Regions from separate parts of the Erwinia sp. BNK-24-b genome, predicted to be linked through region 4. Evidence: predicted binding sites of a transcription regulator. Region 4 holds the regulator's gene; each other region holds the start of a gene.
The links. The regulator PurR, encoded in region 4, represses purine synthesis genes. The targets are predictions, from matches to a motif close to CANGCAAACGTTTGCNTG.
Positions count from the first base shown of each region.

Region 1: the regulator PurR is predicted to act here: its motif matches at 1,217-1,234, upstream of serA (phosphoglycerate dehydrogenase).
Region 2: the regulator PurR is predicted to act here: its motif matches at 2,460-2,477, upstream of purM (phosphoribosylformylglycinamidine cyclo-ligase).
Region 3: the regulator PurR is predicted to act here: its motif matches at 1,516-1,533, upstream of carA (glutamine-hydrolyzing carbamoyl-phosphate synthase small subunit).

Region 1 is NZ_CP179901.1:662,892-667,065, forward strand. Features, by position in the region: gene rpiA (ribose-5-phosphate isomerase RpiA) at 95-754, shown strand; gene serA (phosphoglycerate dehydrogenase) at 1,328-2,563, shown strand; gene ACMGGR_RS03100 (5-formyltetrahydrofolate cyclo-ligase) at 2,639-3,226, opposite strand; RNA gene ssrS (6S RNA) at 3,307-3,491, opposite strand; gene zapA (cell division protein ZapA) at 3,533-3,862, opposite strand; gene ACMGGR_RS03115 (YecA family protein) at 4,033-4,174, shown strand, end outside.
Region 2 is NZ_CP179901.1:1,047,250-1,051,423, forward strand. Features, by position in the region: gene pstB (phosphate ABC transporter ATP-binding protein PstB) at 1-609, shown strand, start outside; gene purN (phosphoribosylglycinamide formyltransferase) at 723-1,361, opposite strand; gene purM (phosphoribosylformylglycinamidine cyclo-ligase) at 1,358-2,398, opposite strand; gene upp (uracil phosphoribosyltransferase) at 2,634-3,260, shown strand; gene uraA (uracil permease) at 3,322-4,174, shown strand, end outside.
Region 3 is NZ_CP179901.1:3,826,779-3,830,952, forward strand. Features, by position in the region: gene carB (carbamoyl-phosphate synthase large subunit) at 1-136, opposite strand, end outside; gene carA (glutamine-hydrolyzing carbamoyl-phosphate synthase small subunit) at 151-1,293, opposite strand; gene dapB (4-hydroxy-tetrahydrodipicolinate reductase) at 1,731-2,546, opposite strand; gene ACMGGR_RS17540 (hypothetical protein) at 2,779-3,150, opposite strand; gene ACMGGR_RS17545 (1,2-dihydroxy-3-keto-5-methylthiopentene dioxygenase) at 3,741-4,174, opposite strand, start outside.
Region 4 is NZ_CP179901.1:2,470,860-2,475,033, reverse strand. Features, by position in the region: gene punC (purine nucleoside transporter PunC) at 1-984, opposite strand, end outside; gene punR (DNA-binding transcriptional activator PunR) at 1,101-2,009, shown strand; gene purR (HTH-type transcriptional repressor PurR) at 2,040-3,065, opposite strand; gene ACMGGR_RS11030 (C40 family peptidase) at 3,410-4,174, opposite strand, start outside.

The sequences.
Region 1 (4,174 bases), 1.8 Mb from region 4:
ATACTCGCAACAAATGCCGCTAGGGAGCGGTTTTTTCGGCGAGGGTTGTTTTATACTATCGCCACACAGTAGCTGCACGGATTCTAAACTTACCATGACGCAGGATGAACTGAAAAAAGCCGTTGGCTGGGCCGCGTTAAAATACGTCAAGCGCGGGACGATTGTTGGCGTGGGCACCGGTTCGACCGCCGCCCATTTTATTGACGCGCTGGGCACCATTAAGCACGACATCGAAGGCGCGGTTTCCAGCTCGGAAGCCTCTACGCTCAGGTTGAAAAGCCTGGGTATCCCGGTTTTCGACCTGAACGAAGTCGATTCACTGTCGGTCTATGTCGACGGCGCCGACGAGATCAACGGCGCAATGCAGATGATCAAGGGCGGTGGAGCAGCGCTGACTCGCGAGAAGATTATTGCTGCCGTGGCCGACACGTTTGTCTGCATTGCGGATGAGTCCAAACAGGTCGACGTGCTGGGTAAGTTCCCGCTGCCGGTTGAGGTTATCCCGATGGCGCGCAGCTTTGTCGCGCGTGAACTGGTTAAGCTGGGCGGCCTGCCGGAGTATCGTCAGCACGTGGTCACCGATAACGGTAACGTCATCCTTGATGTGCATAACCTGAAAATTCTGGATGCGGTTGCGCTGGAAAAGGCCATCAACGCGCTGCCTGGCGTCGTAACGGTAGGTCTGTTTGCCACGCGTGCGGCGGATATTGCGCTAATTGGCACCGCCGACGGTGTGAAAACCCTGCAAGGTTGATTAAGGTCGACAGCGTAAAAACGCGCTCGGGCTGACAGGCATTGCTGGCGGCCCAAAACTCTGCCGGACAGGCGTTGCTGGTTGCATGAAAGCTAGCCCGACAGGCGTTGCTGGTGGCGTAAAAGCTCTGCCGGACAGGCGTTGCTGGTGGCGTAAAAGCTCTGCCGGACAGGCATTGCTGGCGGCCCAAAATTCTGCCGGACAGGCATTACAGGTGGGTTACAAAACTCGTCAGGCTGACAGAAGCCGCTGGCGGCGCAATGCAGCCATAGAAAAACGATCTTATGGTCGTGCAGGCCGCGGTGATTATTTTTTGATAAAAAACAACTTTTCTTTCGCAGGCTGAATTTAGTGACATATATCACGGAATCGATCGCAACAGTGCGATCCTGCTAATGAAGGTCTACGCATCGTGATTATCTGTCGATTTGTATCGAGGCTTTCCCGTAGCATGCTGGGGTGCAGGCAATCGTTTGTATTGCCGCGCGCCGAAATTTTGATATTTTGACAGAAGGCTGGCTTATTACCGTAATAAACCAGCCACTTCTGAAGTCTGCTGAATAGGGTCGGGAAATGGCAAAAGTATCACTGGAGAAAGACAAGATTAAGTTCCTGCTGGTCGAAGGCGTGCACCAGAGCGCGATTGATAATCTTCGGGCATCGGGCTATACCAATATCGAATTTCACAAGGGCGCGCTGGACAGCGAGACGCTGAAAGAGGCGATTCGCGATGCGCACTTTATCGGGATCCGTTCGCGTACCAACCTGACCGAAGAAATTTTCGCTGCGGCGGAAAAACTGGTCGCGGTGGGCTGCTTCTGTATCGGCACCAACCAGGTCGATCTGAAAGCGGCAGAAAAACGCGGGATTCCGGTATTTAACGCGCCTTTCTCCAATACCCGATCCGTGGCAGAACTGGTTATCGGCGAGCTGCTGCTGATGCTGCGCGGCGTACCGGCAGCCAACGCTAAAGCGCACCGTGGCATCTGGAACAAGCTGGCGGTAGGTTCTTACGAAGCACGCGGTAAAAAGCTGGGTATCATTGGCTATGGCCATATCGGTATGCAGCTTGGCGTGCTGGCGGAAAGCCTGGGCATGCACGTTTTCTTTTACGATATTGAAAGCAAGCTGCCGCTGGGCAACGCCACGCAGGTTCGCTATCTGTCAGAACTGCTGAATATGAGCGACGTGGTCAGCCTGCACGTGCCGGAAACCGCTTCTACCCAGAATATGATGGGTGCAGAAGAGCTGGCGATGATGAAGCCTGGCTCGCTGCTGATTAACGCTTCTCGCGGCACCGTGGTTGATATCCCGGCGCTGTGCAAAGTGCTGGCGGATAAACACCTGGCCGGTGCGGCGATTGACGTTTTCCCTGAGGAACCGGCCACCAATGCCGATCCGTTTAACTCACCGCTGTGCGAGTTCGATAACGTCATCCTGACACCGCATATCGGCGGCTCGACGCAGGAAGCGCAGGAAAACATCGGTATTGAAGTAGCAGGCAAGCTGGCGAAATATTCCGATAACGGTTCTACGCTGTCCGCCGTTAACTTCCCGGAAGTGTCGCTGCCGATGCATGGCGATCAGAGCCGTCTGCTGCACACCCACGAAAACCGTCCTGGCGTACTGACCGCTATCAACAAAATTTTTGCCGAGCAGGGCATTAACATTGCCGCTCAGTATCTGCAAACTACGCCGCAAATGGGCTATGTGGTCATTGATATCGACGCGCCGCAGGACGTCGCCAATACCGCGCTACAGCTGATGAAGGCTATCCCCGGCACCATCCGCGCTCGTCTGCTTTACTGATTGAAAAAAGCGTCCCGCATGGCGGGGCGCTTTTCTTTTTCTGCCGCTTAATGTCATAAGCGCGTTACGGCTTTCTCACCACTGCCAGAGTTTTGACGGCGTCACAATCGCAGGCAGCGGCACATCCCATTCCGCCACCGGCAGCTTTTCAACCTGCTGGCAGTCGTGCGCCAGGCCAACCGGCAATACGCCATGCTGCTGCCAGTTCTGTAGCGTACGATCGTAAAAACCGCCGCCCATCCCCAGACGCTGCCCATGCTTGTCAAAGGCCACCAGCGGCACCATCATCACATCCAGCTCGTCCAGCGTGGCGAGATTGCGAATATCCAGCGGCGGTTCAGGAATGCGTAGCCGGTTGGGTTTTAGCGGCGTGTCGACGTCATAGCGCAAAAACAGGAGCTGGCCGCGAGAAAAGGGATGCAGTACCGGCAGATAAACTGCCTGCTTGTGCTGCCAGAGTTTGGCAATAAGCGGCCGGGTATTCAGTTCGCCGTCAAAAGACAGGAATAGCGCAATTTTGCGGGCTTGCTGGATGGGCTGGAAATTGAGCGCGTGCTCGGCAACCTGAGTGGCGGCCAGCTGCTGCTGTTCGGGCGTTAAACCGCGCCGTAAGTGACGAACGTGGGTACGAATATCCTGGCGATCGAGAAGGCTAAGGCTCATCGGTTTCACCGTGTCAAAAACAGACGGAAGAGGGGTAATATAACCAGAAAGCACGGGTAAAGCTTACCGGTAAAAAGAAGGGAATCTCCGAGATGCCGCCGCAGGCTGTAACCCTTGAACCCTTGGTTCAAGGTGAGTGTACCGTCATAACCGTCAGGCTTCTCGGACGGACCGAGCATGCACACAGGTTACAGAGCGCCACACTCTGTTTGGTATGAAATATCGGCTCAGGGGACTGGCCCGCTTGCAAACATCTCAGAGAATTTTTTACTTCACCGTTACTCTACCACAGATAACGCTGACGTGTTATTCGAATTGCGTTCCGGTTCTTTCCGTAATGCGACCTTGTTCAAGCAACGCCTGCTCAATGGTCTGCTGTAACATTCGGATACGCTGTTCCATATTACTGGCATAATCCCGAGTCTTCATTTTTTCCTGCGCCAACTCGTGGCAGATGTTCAACGCAGCAATGAATACCAGCTGTTCGGTATTGGTGACTCTAGTGCGAACTTTAAGATCTTGCAACCGTTGATTAAGGTCTTCGGCGGCCAGATTCAGCGCATCTTGCTGTTCAGGCGGACAATTCACTCTTAAGGAACGGCCAAAAATTTGAATATCTACGGGCTGTGCAGACATAAAACCATCCTGACTGATTACTTCGCCGGTAATCTCCCTTGCCGCTCAATGGCTTGGGAGGGGCGCAACTATATCTACCCCTGGCAGAAGAAACAACCCCTTTCTGGAATCAAAGAGGCACCTGGTGGTAGCATAACATGAACTTAACCAGCCAACGATGACCAAAACCTATGTCACTATCAAACACAATGCCGGGCTATGACGCGCTGGCTTCAGCACTGACGCAGCAGGGGGTAGGAATGACCCCCGCTGAAATGCATGGCCTGATCAGCGGAATTCTCTGCGGCGGCAACAAGGATAGTAGCTGGCAGG
Region 2 (4,174 bases), 1.4 Mb from region 4:
TTTAACCGGATGAACGATCCTATTGCAGGCTGCCGCATCGCGGGCGATATTCGCCTGCATCAGCAGTCAATCCTGAGCGGTAAGGAAGATCTGGCGGCGCTGCGCAGGCGCATCGGCATGGTGTTTCAGCGTCCTAATCCTTTTCCCAAGACTATCTATGAGAACGTAGTGTATGGCCTGCGTTTACAGGGCGTTCGCGACAGGCGAGTGCTGGATGAGGCGGTAGAAAGCGCACTGCGGGCGGCGGCGCTCTGGCCGGAGGTAAAAAACAATCTCTGGCAGAACGCCTTAACGCTCTCCAGCGGCCAGCAGCAGCGGCTGGTGATTGCCAGAGCGATAGCCATCGAACCGGAGATCTTACTGTTGGACGAGCCTACTTCGGCGCTCGATCCCATCGGTACGCTGGTGATTGAAGAGCTGATGAGTACCCTTAAGCAACACTTCACGCTAGTGCTGGTCACGCACAATATGCAGCAGGCCGCGCGCGTCTCAGATTTTACCGCGTTTATGCATCAGGGCAGCGTGGTGGAATTTGATGAAACAGACAGGATTTTTACCGCGCCGCGCCAGCGCCGTACTGAAGATTATATTACCGGGCGCTATGGTTAATGCTTTTGCATGCCTCAACACGACGGGAAAAATTTGCAGGCGAGAGAAGAAAGCAGGGCGCTTATAAAAAATAAAACCGCTAATCAAAGCGGTTTTATTAAGAGAATCCGGGTTTAGTTCCCGGCGTAGCCTTCCGGTGGTAGCGGCTGATTATCCAGCCAGGCCGCGCCATCCTGCATTTTCACACGGCCATCCACAAACCAGCTGACGACCAGCGGATAGATAGCGTGCTCCTGATGCTGCACGCGTGCCGTTACGTCCTCTTCCGTATCACCCGCAAAAACCGGAACTTTGGCCTGCAAAATCACCGGGCCGCCGTCCAGCTCTTCGGTAACGAAATGCACCGACGTACCGTGTTCTTCGTCGCCGTTTTCAATCGCCTGGCGATGCGTATGCAGTCCCGGATATTTGGGCAACAGGGAAGGGTGAATATTCAGCATACGGCCCGCATAGCGGGCCACAAAAGCGGCGCTGAGAATGCGCATATAGCCAGCCAGAATCACCAGGTCAGGCGCATAGGCGTCAATTTCCAGCATCAGCTGGCGATCGAAAGCTTCCCTGTCGGCAAACTGGTCGGCGGTCAGCACATGGGCAGGCACGCCTGCATCACGCGCGCGCGTCAGTCCATAAGCTTCGGCTTTATTGCTGAATACGGCAGCGACGCTGCCGTGGATTCGTCCTTGCTGGCAGGCGTCCAGAATAGCCTGGAGGTTGCTTCCCTGTCCGGATACCAGCACGACGAGCCGCTTCATGCGTTAATCACCACGCGCTCGTCGGAATCGGAAGCCTTGATTACGCCAATCTTCCAGGCTTTTTCGCCCGCGGCGGTCATCAGCTCTACGGCTTTATCCGCTTCGCTGGCGTCCAGCGCAATCACCATACCGACGCCGCAGTTAAAGGTACGGTACATTTCAAAGCGGCTGACGTTGCCCGCTTCCTGCATCCAGCCAAATACTTCCGGCCACTGCCAGCTTGATTCGGACAGAACGGCCTGGGTATTGTCCGGCAGCACGCGCGGAATGTTTTCCCAGAAGCCGCCGCCGGTCAGGTGAGCGATAGCGTGTACGTCAACCTGCTCAATCAGGCTCAGGATATTTTTCACATAGATGCGGGTTGGCGCCAGCAGATGATCGGCCAGAGATTTGCCCGCAAGCATAGTGGTTTCAGGATTCGTGTTGCTGAATTCCAGAATCTTACGCACCAGCGAGTAGCCGTTAGAGTGCGGGCCGCTTGAACCCAGCGCAATCAGCACGTCGCCATCTTTGACTTTGCTGCCGTCAATGATTTCTGATTTTTCCACCACGCCGACGCAGAAACCCGCCACGTCGTAATCTTCGCCGTGATACATGCCCGGCATTTCGGCGGTTTCACCGCCAACCAGCGCACAGCCAGACTGTGAACAGCCTTCTGCGATACCGGTAATTACGCTGGCGGCCGTATCCACGTCCAGCTTGCCGGTCGCATAGTAGTCCAGGAAGAACAGCGGCTCGGCGCCCTGTACCACCAGATCGTTCACACACATGGCAACCAGATCGATGCCGATGGCATCATGGCGCTTCAGATCCATCGCCAGACGCAGCTTGGTGCCGACGCCGTCAGTGCCGGAAACCAGAATCGGTTCGCGGTATTTTTGCGGCAGTGCACAAAGGGCACCGAAACCGCCCAGTCCACCCATAACTTCCGGGCGGCGGGTCTTTTTCACTACGCCTTTAATGCGGTCGACTAAAGCATTGCCAGCATCGATATCTACGCCGGCGTCTTTATAGCTGAGAGAGGTTTTGTCGGTCACTGCGAATCCCCACGCGGTTTGCGGTTGGTGGTTAGTATAAAGCGCGGCAATTCTACCAGCGCAGGCAAACGTTTGCGAGCACCATCTTAGCGGTGCATTGCGGATAGATGAATTTTAGCCAATTCTTATCATTGCGTAATATCTTCCAGAAGTGGGATTAAGTGATAGGTACTGGCTGCCAAATGGCGCTATAATCCCGCGATTTTTTTTTGCTACAGATTCCGGGAGAACAACAATGAAGATCGTGGAAGTCAAACACCCGCTGGTCAAACACAAACTGGGCCTGATGCGTGAGCAGGACGTGAGCACCAAACGTTTTCGCGAGCTCGCTTCAGAAGTGGGAAGTCTGCTGACTTATGAAGCCACATCGGATTTAGAAACGGAAAAAGTCACCATCGAAGGCTGGAATGGCCCGGTGGAAATCGATCAGATCAAAGGCAAAAAAATTACCGTGGTGCCTATCCTGCGCGCCGGTCTTGGCATGATGGAAGGCGTGCTGGAACACGTCCCCAGCGCGCGCATCAGCGTGGTTGGCGTATACCGCGACGAAGAAACGCTGGAGCCGGTGCCTTATTTCCAGAAGCTGGTTTCCAATATTGAAGAGCGCATGGCGCTGGTCGTTGACCCGATGCTGGCTACCGGCGGCTCCATGATCGCCACTATCGACCTGCTGAAAAAAGCGGGCTGTACCAGCATTAAAGTGCTGGTGCTGGTGGCCGCGCCGGAAGGCATTGCCGCGCTGGAAAAAGCGCATCCGGACGTGGAGCTGTACACCGCATCTGTCGATCAGGGACTGAATGATAAAGGCTATATCATTCCTGGCCTCGGCGACGCGGGCGACAAGATTTTCGGAACCAAATAGAGAGCAAATAAGCCGACCAGAGAGTCGGTTTTTTATTGTGTAAACCAGAGGGCAATTCACCATGACGCGTCGCGCTATTGGCGTAAGCGAGCGGCCACCGCTGCTGCAAACCATTCCACTCAGCTTCCAGCATCTGTTCGCCATGTTTGGCGCGACGGTGCTGGTGCCCATTTTGTTTCATATAAATCCGGCGACCGTGCTGCTGTTTAACGGCATCGGCACGCTGCTGTACCTTTTTATCTGCAAAGGAAAAATACCGGCCTATCTGGGTTCAAGCTTCGCTTTTATTTCGCCGGTCCTGCTGCTGCTGCCGCTGGGTTATGAAGTGGCGCTGGGCGGTTTTATCCTGTGTGGCGTGCTGTTTTGCGTGGTGGCGCTGATCGTTAAGAAAGCCGGAACGGGCTGGCTCGACGTAATGTTTCCACCAGCGGCGATGGGCGCGATCGTGGCGGTCATCGGGCTGGAACTGGCTGGGGTGGCGGCAAACATGGCCGGACTTCTGCCCGCCAACGGCGCGGCGGCCGATAGCAAAACCATCCTGATTTCGATGGTGACGCTGGCGGTAACGGTATTTGGCTCCGTGCTGTTTCGCGGTTTTCTGGCGATTATCCCCATTCTGGTCGGCGTGCTGGTCGGCTACGCGCTCTCTTATTTTATGGGCATCGTTAACTGGTCGACGGTGGAAGCCGCGCCGTGGTTTGCCCTGCCAACTTTTTATACGCCGCGCTTTGAATGGGCAGCCATGCTGACCATTCTACCCGCCGCGCTGGTGGTGATTGCCGAACACGTTGGTCATCTGGTGGTGACGGCGAATATCGTAAAAAAAGATCTGCTGAAAGATCCGGGCCTGCATCGTTCTATGTTTGCCAACGGTATCTCCACCGTCTTTTCGGGGCTGTTTGGCTCAACGCCAA
Region 3 (4,174 bases), 1.4 Mb from region 4:
GGATAACGCGGTAACCCTCTTCGCGCAGCGCTTTACAGGCCTGCGCGCCTGAGTAATCGAATTCACAGGCCTGGCCGATAACGATCGGGCCAGCGCCAAGGATCAGGATACTTTTTATGTCGGTACGTTTTGGCATTCTCTCGCTCCTGATTATTTGGTTGAACGGTAAGCTTCAATCAGTTCGATAAAGTGATCGAACAGCGGTGCGGCATCGTGCGGGCCGGGGCTGGCTTCAGGGTGGCCCTGGAAGCTGAACGCCGGTTTATCCGTGCGGTGAATCCCCTGCACCGTATGGTCAAACAGCGAGGTGTGAGTAATACGCAGGTTCGCTGGCAGATTGTTATTATCTACGGCGAATCCGTGGTTCTGAGCGGTGATCATCACGGTATCGTTATCATGATCTTTGACCGGATGGTTGCCGCCGTGGTGGCCCAGCTTCATTTTCACCGTTTTAACGCCGCTCGCCAGCGCCAGCAGCTGATGCCCCAGGCAGATGCCGAACACCGGTACTTCGGTTTCCAGGAAAGTTTTGATAGCAGCAATCGCGTAGTCACAAGGCTCCGGGTCGCCAGGGCCGTTGGAAAGGAAGATACCGTCCGGATTCATCTTCAGCACTTCTTCCGCTGGCGTTTGCGCCGGAACCACGGTCAGGCGGCAGCCACGGTCGACCAGCATGCGCAGGATATTGCGCTTTACGCCATAGTCATAAGCGACCACGTGGAAAGGCAGCTCTTCTTCTTTTTTCGCGGCGGGCAGGCCGTCGAGCGTCCAGCTTCCCTGCGTCCAGCTATAGGTTTCCTGCGTGGTAACTTCTTTTGCCAAATCCATCCCTTTCAGGCCAGGGAAAGCTTTTGCTTTTTGCAGCGCCAGCCCGGCATCCGGCGCGTCGCCCGCGATAATGCAGCCGTTCTGCGCGCCTTTTTCACGTAGCAGGCGGGTCAGCTTGCGCGTATCGATATCGGCAATAGCGACAATATTCAGACGCTTGAGGTAAGCCGACAACCCTTCCTCATTACGGAAGTTGCTGGCAATCAGCGGCAGGTCGCGAATAACCAGCCCCTGCGCATGTACCTGAGCAGACTCTTCGTCAGCGGTATTGGTGCCGACGTTGCCGATATGGGGATAAGTAAGAGTAACGATCTGGCGGGAATAGGAAGGATCAGTGAGGATTTCTTGATAACCGGTCATTGAAGTGTTGAAAACAACTTCTCCTACAGCCGAACCCGTTGCCCCGATGGCCCGACCGTGGAATTGGGTTCCGTCTTCCAGAACCAATAGTGCTGACTTAATCAAAACATCCTCCAGAGAATAAACAGTCACATTATTTGCATATTAATTCAGAATGAGGCTCCAAATCAATGCAAAAACCGCCTGACTGCTCGATTTTTGGCAAATTGCGCGCATTCTAATGATCGCTCCCTGGCTTGTCTACCCTGAGGCGCTATTTTTCATGCTTTTTTGCGTCACTGATAGAGAAACAGGAAGATAGCGACCAAAAACAACAGCTATCCGGCTGATAAAAACGGTTGCCTGGCGAAACTAAGCGATAAATCTGAAAGAAGGCGGTAAAAACCGGACCAAATGGTCAAAAACAGCGTTTCCCAGGACGCTAACAGAGGCAATTCATGTTAAAAAATGGAATTAGAATCATAAGATACAAATAGCACATATTTATGAAAAGGGTGACAATAAACACCCTTAAAATCAAAGAGATGAGTAATTATTTTTTACTAAATCTCATCCAGATTAAGCACGTCACGCATATCGAAGAGACCTTTTTTACGATCGAAAACCCATTCAGACGCTTTAACTGCGCCTTTTGCAAAGGTCATGCGGCTTGAGGCCTTGTGCGTTATCTCTACACGTTCCCCAATATCTGCAAACATTGCCGTGTGCTCGCCAACGATATCGCCAGCACGAACGGTGGCAAAACCAATTGTCTGCGGCTTGCGTTCGCCGGTGTGGCCTTCACGGCTATAGACGGCATGCTCATTAAGATCCCAGTCCATGGCGTCCGCAATGGCCTCACCCATTGCCAGCGCGGTGCCGGAAGGCGCATCAACTTTATGGCGGTGGTGCGCTTCGGTTATTTCGATATCCGCATAGTCGCCCATTACCTGAGCGGCTTTTTCCAGTAGTTTTAGCACCAGATTAACGCCGACGCTAAAGTTGGCGGCAAACACAATAGCAATTTCTTCTGCCGCCGCTTTGATTGCCGCTTTTCCGGCCTCGTCAAACCCCGTGGTACCAATAATCATCGCTTTTTGATGCTGACGGCAGAAAGCCAGATAGTCCAGCGTGCCTTCTGGCCGGGTAAAATCGATCAGCACGTCAAAGTCATCGGCAACCAGCTTATCGCTGATTTTAACCCCCACCTGACCGATGCCTGCCAGCTCACCCGCATCCGTACCCAACAGTGAAGATCCCTCACGCGCCAGCGCAGCGCCCAGGCAGACGCCCTCCGCCTCGTGGGCAGCCTGAATCAGCTGACGCCCCATACGTCCCGGCGCGCCCACGATAGCCAGGCGGATTGGTGCATTATTCATAATAAGTCCCTCAGGTCTGTGCATACAAAACGCAGACAGGTTAACCACGGGTTAACTCCAGCGCCACTATAAAAATGACGGGATTAGAATTTATGCGGCCGATCGGAAAATTATTAAAATCCGTGAGGGGAAAAAGATGGGAAGATTTCAGGCAAATGCGCTGCTATCAAACGGGTAGCAGCGCGCACAACCTTAACAGGCTAGCTTAAAGCAGCGCAGAGTTTGCTATATCTTAAGATGCAACTTCCGGGTTTGCCGTATCTGATTTTGCTGAAGAGTAAGCTATACCTGTCAGAGCAGCAATAGTCATCAGGCCAGTACGCCCTACGACGACGCCCGTATACAGGGCTGCGGCAGTCACACCGACGACAACGGCACCAGCAGCAATAGCACCAGCAACGGCAATGCCAGCCGCACCGATAACACTGACAGCGCCAACAACGCCGACAGCCCCAACCCCCACTACACCGGCAGCAATAGCATTAAAACCCACCACGCAGACAGCCAGGCAGCCTATGGCCACCGCGCCGATTCCCAGACCTATGCCCATGTCATAGAACCCGCCACTTACTTCGTCACATTCGATATTGGTTAATTCTTTCATTTTAACTCCTTTTAAATAATAAAATCCCTGAGGCAGCCATCACCTGAAAAATAGTTCTATTTTGATGGCGAAATATAATTGACGCAAGCAGGAAGCACATCAATTCACTTTACATTAAATTACAAACAAAAAAAATAAAACTCGCTTTACTATCAAGATTAATAAAATATAAATTCTTAAAATAATCAACCTTACTGGAAATAACGCTAATAAAAAACAAACAGGCAGGGAAAATAAAAAAACAGGAAATCCTTTCGAAGAATTAAAGTACAGCGCAATAATATAATCTAAATAAATTCACCTGCGAAAGACGTAACATAACCCAGCTAAATTATGCCTTTTTACTAACAGAGCTGATTTATTGTTAGTCATTCTGTCTGAAGGATGCAGGAGCCTGTTGAATTCCCTTGCTGAACCAGCGCCTTTTTTCGGTAACACTTTTTTGACGCCGGGGCGGATATTTTCCCGGTGCGCCCGTTTCGAAAATAAAATTGACGCGTTTTTTAGCTCTCCCGGCATTGTTAGCATAGCCAGCCGGGAGCTCGCCAATGTTGTTACCTGTGTCCCTCTCTGGCCGACTAAGCCAGGATTTACGGCAGGCGTGGATAGGCATCCGCAATGCTGTCGCCGGTGAAGTTAGCGATCCAGCCTTCCTGATTATCAAAGATGCGAATCGCAGTAAAGTGCGGTGAAGAGCCCATATCAAACCAGTGCGGCGTCCCTGCCGGGACGGAAATTAAATCATTCTTCTCACAAAGGATCTGGTAAATATGGCCATCCAGGTGCAGGCAAAAAAGGCCCGCGCCTTCCACAAAAAAACGCACTTCGTCTTCGCCATGCGTATGCTCGGAAAGAAACTTTTCACGCAGCGTCTGTTTCTGCGGATTGTCCGCACGCATGCTGATAACGTCCCAGCTTTGGTAGCCTTTTTCTGCTACCAGCCGATCGATAGCGTGCTGATAAGCCTTAATAACCGTTTCCGGTTCAGGATTACTGCCCAGATCGCGATCCGCCTGCCAGCGCT
Region 4 (4,174 bases):
GCTCGCCTGCGGGAAAGGCAGCAGCGCATTTGCTACGACGACAGGATAAATCGCGCCGTTAGCCAGCGCCATGCCGCAAAACGGCAGCAGCAAGGCCCAGGTTGTCGGCGAATCAATCTGCGCGGCAATAAAAAAGGCGACCACGCTCAAGGCATAAATAGCCAGCAGCCACGGCAGCAGGGAAGCTCCTTCCGTATGTTTCAGCAGCGCGCGGCAGCCGTAGCCACCGGCCAGAAAGGCCAGCGTCTGCGGCACATAGCTCAGACCGATATCGCCAGGCGACATGCCCAACTCGGCCAGAATAAACGGGGAACCGGTCAGCCACGCAAAAAAGCTGGCGGAACAGGCACCGTAAATCAGCACGTTGCCACTCCATACCGGCGATTTCAGCAGGGTAAAAAAGCCGATCTTGTCTTCTTCTTTATGCGCTTTAGCCTTTGGCGCAGAGATAAAGAGCGTGGCGATCAGCAGCGCCAGCGCCAGCAGCAGCAGCGCTAAAAAAATCGCGCGCCAGGAAAAGTGATTGAGCAGCCAGGCACCGAGCAGCGGGGCCAGCGCCGGAGAAAGCGCAACCAGCGGCATGATAGTAGCGAAAACGCGGTTGGCCCTGGCGGCCGGATAACGGTCGATCACCAGTGCCTGCCAGCTCACGGCGGCGGCACAGATACCCACGGCCTGTAAAAAGCGCAGGATCAGCAGTACAACCGTGGTATTAACCCACCACATAGCGCCGCAGCTCACGGCAAACAGGCTCAGGCCCATCAGCAGTACCGGCTTACGGCCGATGCGATCGGAAAGCGGCCCCCAGAACAGCTGCGCGCTGGCAAAACCTGCCAGAAAGAGGCTCAGGCTGGCGCTAATTGCGCCAGCTTCGGTGTGCAGATCCTGCTGCATGGCGCCAAAAGCAGGCAGATACATATCGGTGGCAAGAAAACCTGCCACGCTCAGCAGCGCGAGATAAATTAAAAATCCTTTCGATGGCATGACTTCTTTCGCTCTTTTTACCGAATTAATAGGCGGCCGAGAGTGTAAAGGAGTGCCATAGCGCTTGTGAAACGGTAATATTTGTCTGTTGCGTTCAAAAATTTTGCAGGCAGATTATGTGGTCAGAACATTCGCTTGAAGTGATTGATGCGGTAGCCAGAACGGGTAGCTTTAGCGCAGCGGCTAACGAGCTACATCGCGTGCCTTCTGCTATCAGCTATACCGTACGGCAGCTGGAAGAGTGGCTCGCCGTGCCTTTATTTGAACGACGTCATCGCGACGTCGTGCTGACGGCAGCGGGCGAACTTTTCATTCAGGAAGGCCGTGCTGTTATCAAAAAAATGCTTTCCACACGCCGCCACTGCCAGCAGGTCGCTAACGGCTGGCGCGGCCAGTTGAATATTGCTGTCGACAGGATTGTAAAAGCAGAACGAACCCGTCAGCTGGTGGTCGATTTTTACCGTCACTTTCCCGATATAGAGCTACATCTTTCATCAGAAGTTTTTAACGGCGTCTGGGATGCGCTGGCGGACGGGCGGGTTGATGTGGCGATTGGTGCTACTCAGGCAATTCCGGTTGGCGGACGGTTTGCCTTTCGCGATATGGGCGTATTGAACTGGCGCTGCGTAGTGCAGGCGAGCCATCCGCTTGCGCAACAAAGCGGAAAAGTTACGGAAGAGAACATACGCGAATGGCCTTCGCTGGTGCTGGAAGATACCTCGCGCGCGCTGCCAAAAAGAACTACGTGGACGCTGGATAATCAGCGGCGGCTGATAGTGCCGGACTGGGAGAGCGCGATTGACTGCCTGCTGGCCGGTCTGTGCGTCGGGATGGTGCCGGGCCATCTGGCGCAGCCTCTGCTACAAAATGGCTTGCTACACGAGCTGACGCTTGACCCGCTTTTTCCGGACAGCCCCTGCTGCGTCAGCTGGTCAGAACAGCAGGCTTCGCCCGCCATGCACTGGCTGCTGGACTATCTGGGCGAAACGGAAACGCTGAACTGCGAATGGCTGCGGGAAGCCTGAAAACGGGGCGGTAACATACCGCCCGACAGGTTAGCGGCGATAGTCGAGGAAGGGACCATCCGCTACGGAGCGACGCTCGATCAGCGTAGGGTGGACTTCAATAGTCTGCGGCTCTTCGCGCTTGCTGGTAATACGGTCGAGCAGCATATTAAAGGCCGTTGCGCCAAGACGCTCTTTCGGCTGATGAACGGTGGTCAGCGCTGGCGTAAAGTAACGCGAGTTGCGCACGTTGTCATAACCGATCACCGAAATATCCTGCGGAACGCGCAGGCCCATCTCGTCAGCGGCACAAATAGCGCCCATTGCCATCACGTCACCGCCGCAAAAGACTGCCGTAGGGCGCTGCTTCTGTGCCAGCAGCTGCTGCATCGCGTGATAGCCTGACTCCGGTTCGAAATCTCCCTGAACCAGCCACTCTTCCCGTAAAGTAATGCCCGCTTCCGCCAGCGCCTTCAGGAAACCTGCATGGCGGCCACCGCCAGTGTTGCGCTCCATGTGGCCGGGGATCACGCCGATATCACGGTGGCCGCGATCGATCAGATAACGTCCTGCCAGATAGCCGCCTTCAAAGGCGTTATCCAGAACCGTATCGGTAAAATCGCCTCGCGACTCGCCCCAGTCCATCACCACCATAGGAATATTGCGATGATCTTCCAGCATTTTTATCAGCTCATCAGGGTATTCGGCACACATGACCAGCAGGCCATCGACGCGCTTTTGCGCCATCATCGACAGATAAGCCTGCTGCTTTTGCAGGTCGTTATGCGCGTTGCCAAGGATCAGCGTATAGCCCTTAGCGAAACAGCTGTGTTCAACGGCCTCAATAATTTCGGCAAAATAGGGCGCTTCGCTGGAGGTGGCCAGCAGGCCAATGGTTTTGGTGTTATTGACCTTCAGGCTGCGGGCCACGGCGCTGGGTGAATAGTGCAGCTCTTTGATCGCTGCCCAGACGGCTTCCCGCGTCTCTTCGGCGACGAAACGGGTTTTATTAATGACGTGGGACACCGTGGTGGTAGAGACACCGGCGCGTTTGGCCACATCTTTTATGGTTGCCATGGAACAAGACTCCTGCGCTGTTCAGTAAGTCACTGAAAAGCGGTTTGTTAAACGTTTGCCTGGAATGATAAAAAACCTGACGTAAATACGCATGATTTGTTGCGGTATGGTTACATCAGGAGGGAGTTAAGGGCGGCGAAACCGGCCTGTTGCCTGCTAAAAAAACCGGCGTGCGGGCCTGTTGCGCAACAAACCGTGGATTCTAACAAGAGCGAAGGGATAAAACGAGGTTTTTACGGCGGTGAAACGACAAAATTCGCCCGTTGCGGCAAACAACTCCGGCTGCCTTGCTTAACGCAGGTTCAGCCGGAGAGGGGATTTTTCACTGGCGAAGCCGTCAGCTTTTAACGAATGGTGCGAGGCGTCATGACCCGTTTTGCCCCCACGTAATGCTGTTCCCAGTAATCATCGGCAAGCGCGCTAACCTGAATATCTTTGCCGGTGCGGGGCGACTGGATAAATTTGCCGTTGCCCAGATAAACGCCAACGTGATCGGCCGCGCCGCGCCCGTTGATGCGGAAGAAGACCAGATCGCCTTTTTCCAGCTCGTTACGCTTTATCGAAGCCGCATCCCTTAAGTGGTACATCTCATTAGCGGTGCGGGGGATTTTAAATTTCACCAGATCTTTATAGGCATACCAGACCAGACCGCTACAGTCGAAACCGGTTTTTGGCGAGGTGCCGCCCCATAAATAAGGCTTGCCCAGCTGATCCATTAGCTTGTTCATCGCCGTTTCGCGCGCTTTTTGGTAGCGTGCGCGGTGCGCTTTACTGAGCCTGAGCGGGGAGGAAGCGCTGCCGCTGGTCAGGGCTTCTGTCTCTTCAGTCACACGATGGCGACCGTAGCGTTTTTTCGGGGGTAAAGCTTTGGCGGTCTGCTGCTCGTGTTTGCGCAACTTATATTTTTTAATCAGGGAAGTGCGGGGCTTTTTGCTGCTGGTCTCTTTGCCTTTACTGCTTTCTTTGACCTTGCTGGTTTCTTTAACTTTAACTTTACGGGTGGCGGTGGTTTTTATCGGGCGACGCTTGCGGCGATCGTCTTCGCGGGCAGGCGTGGGGCTATTAGCCTTGTGGTGATCCGCTTTAACGGCCGCGTGTGGCGATGCGTG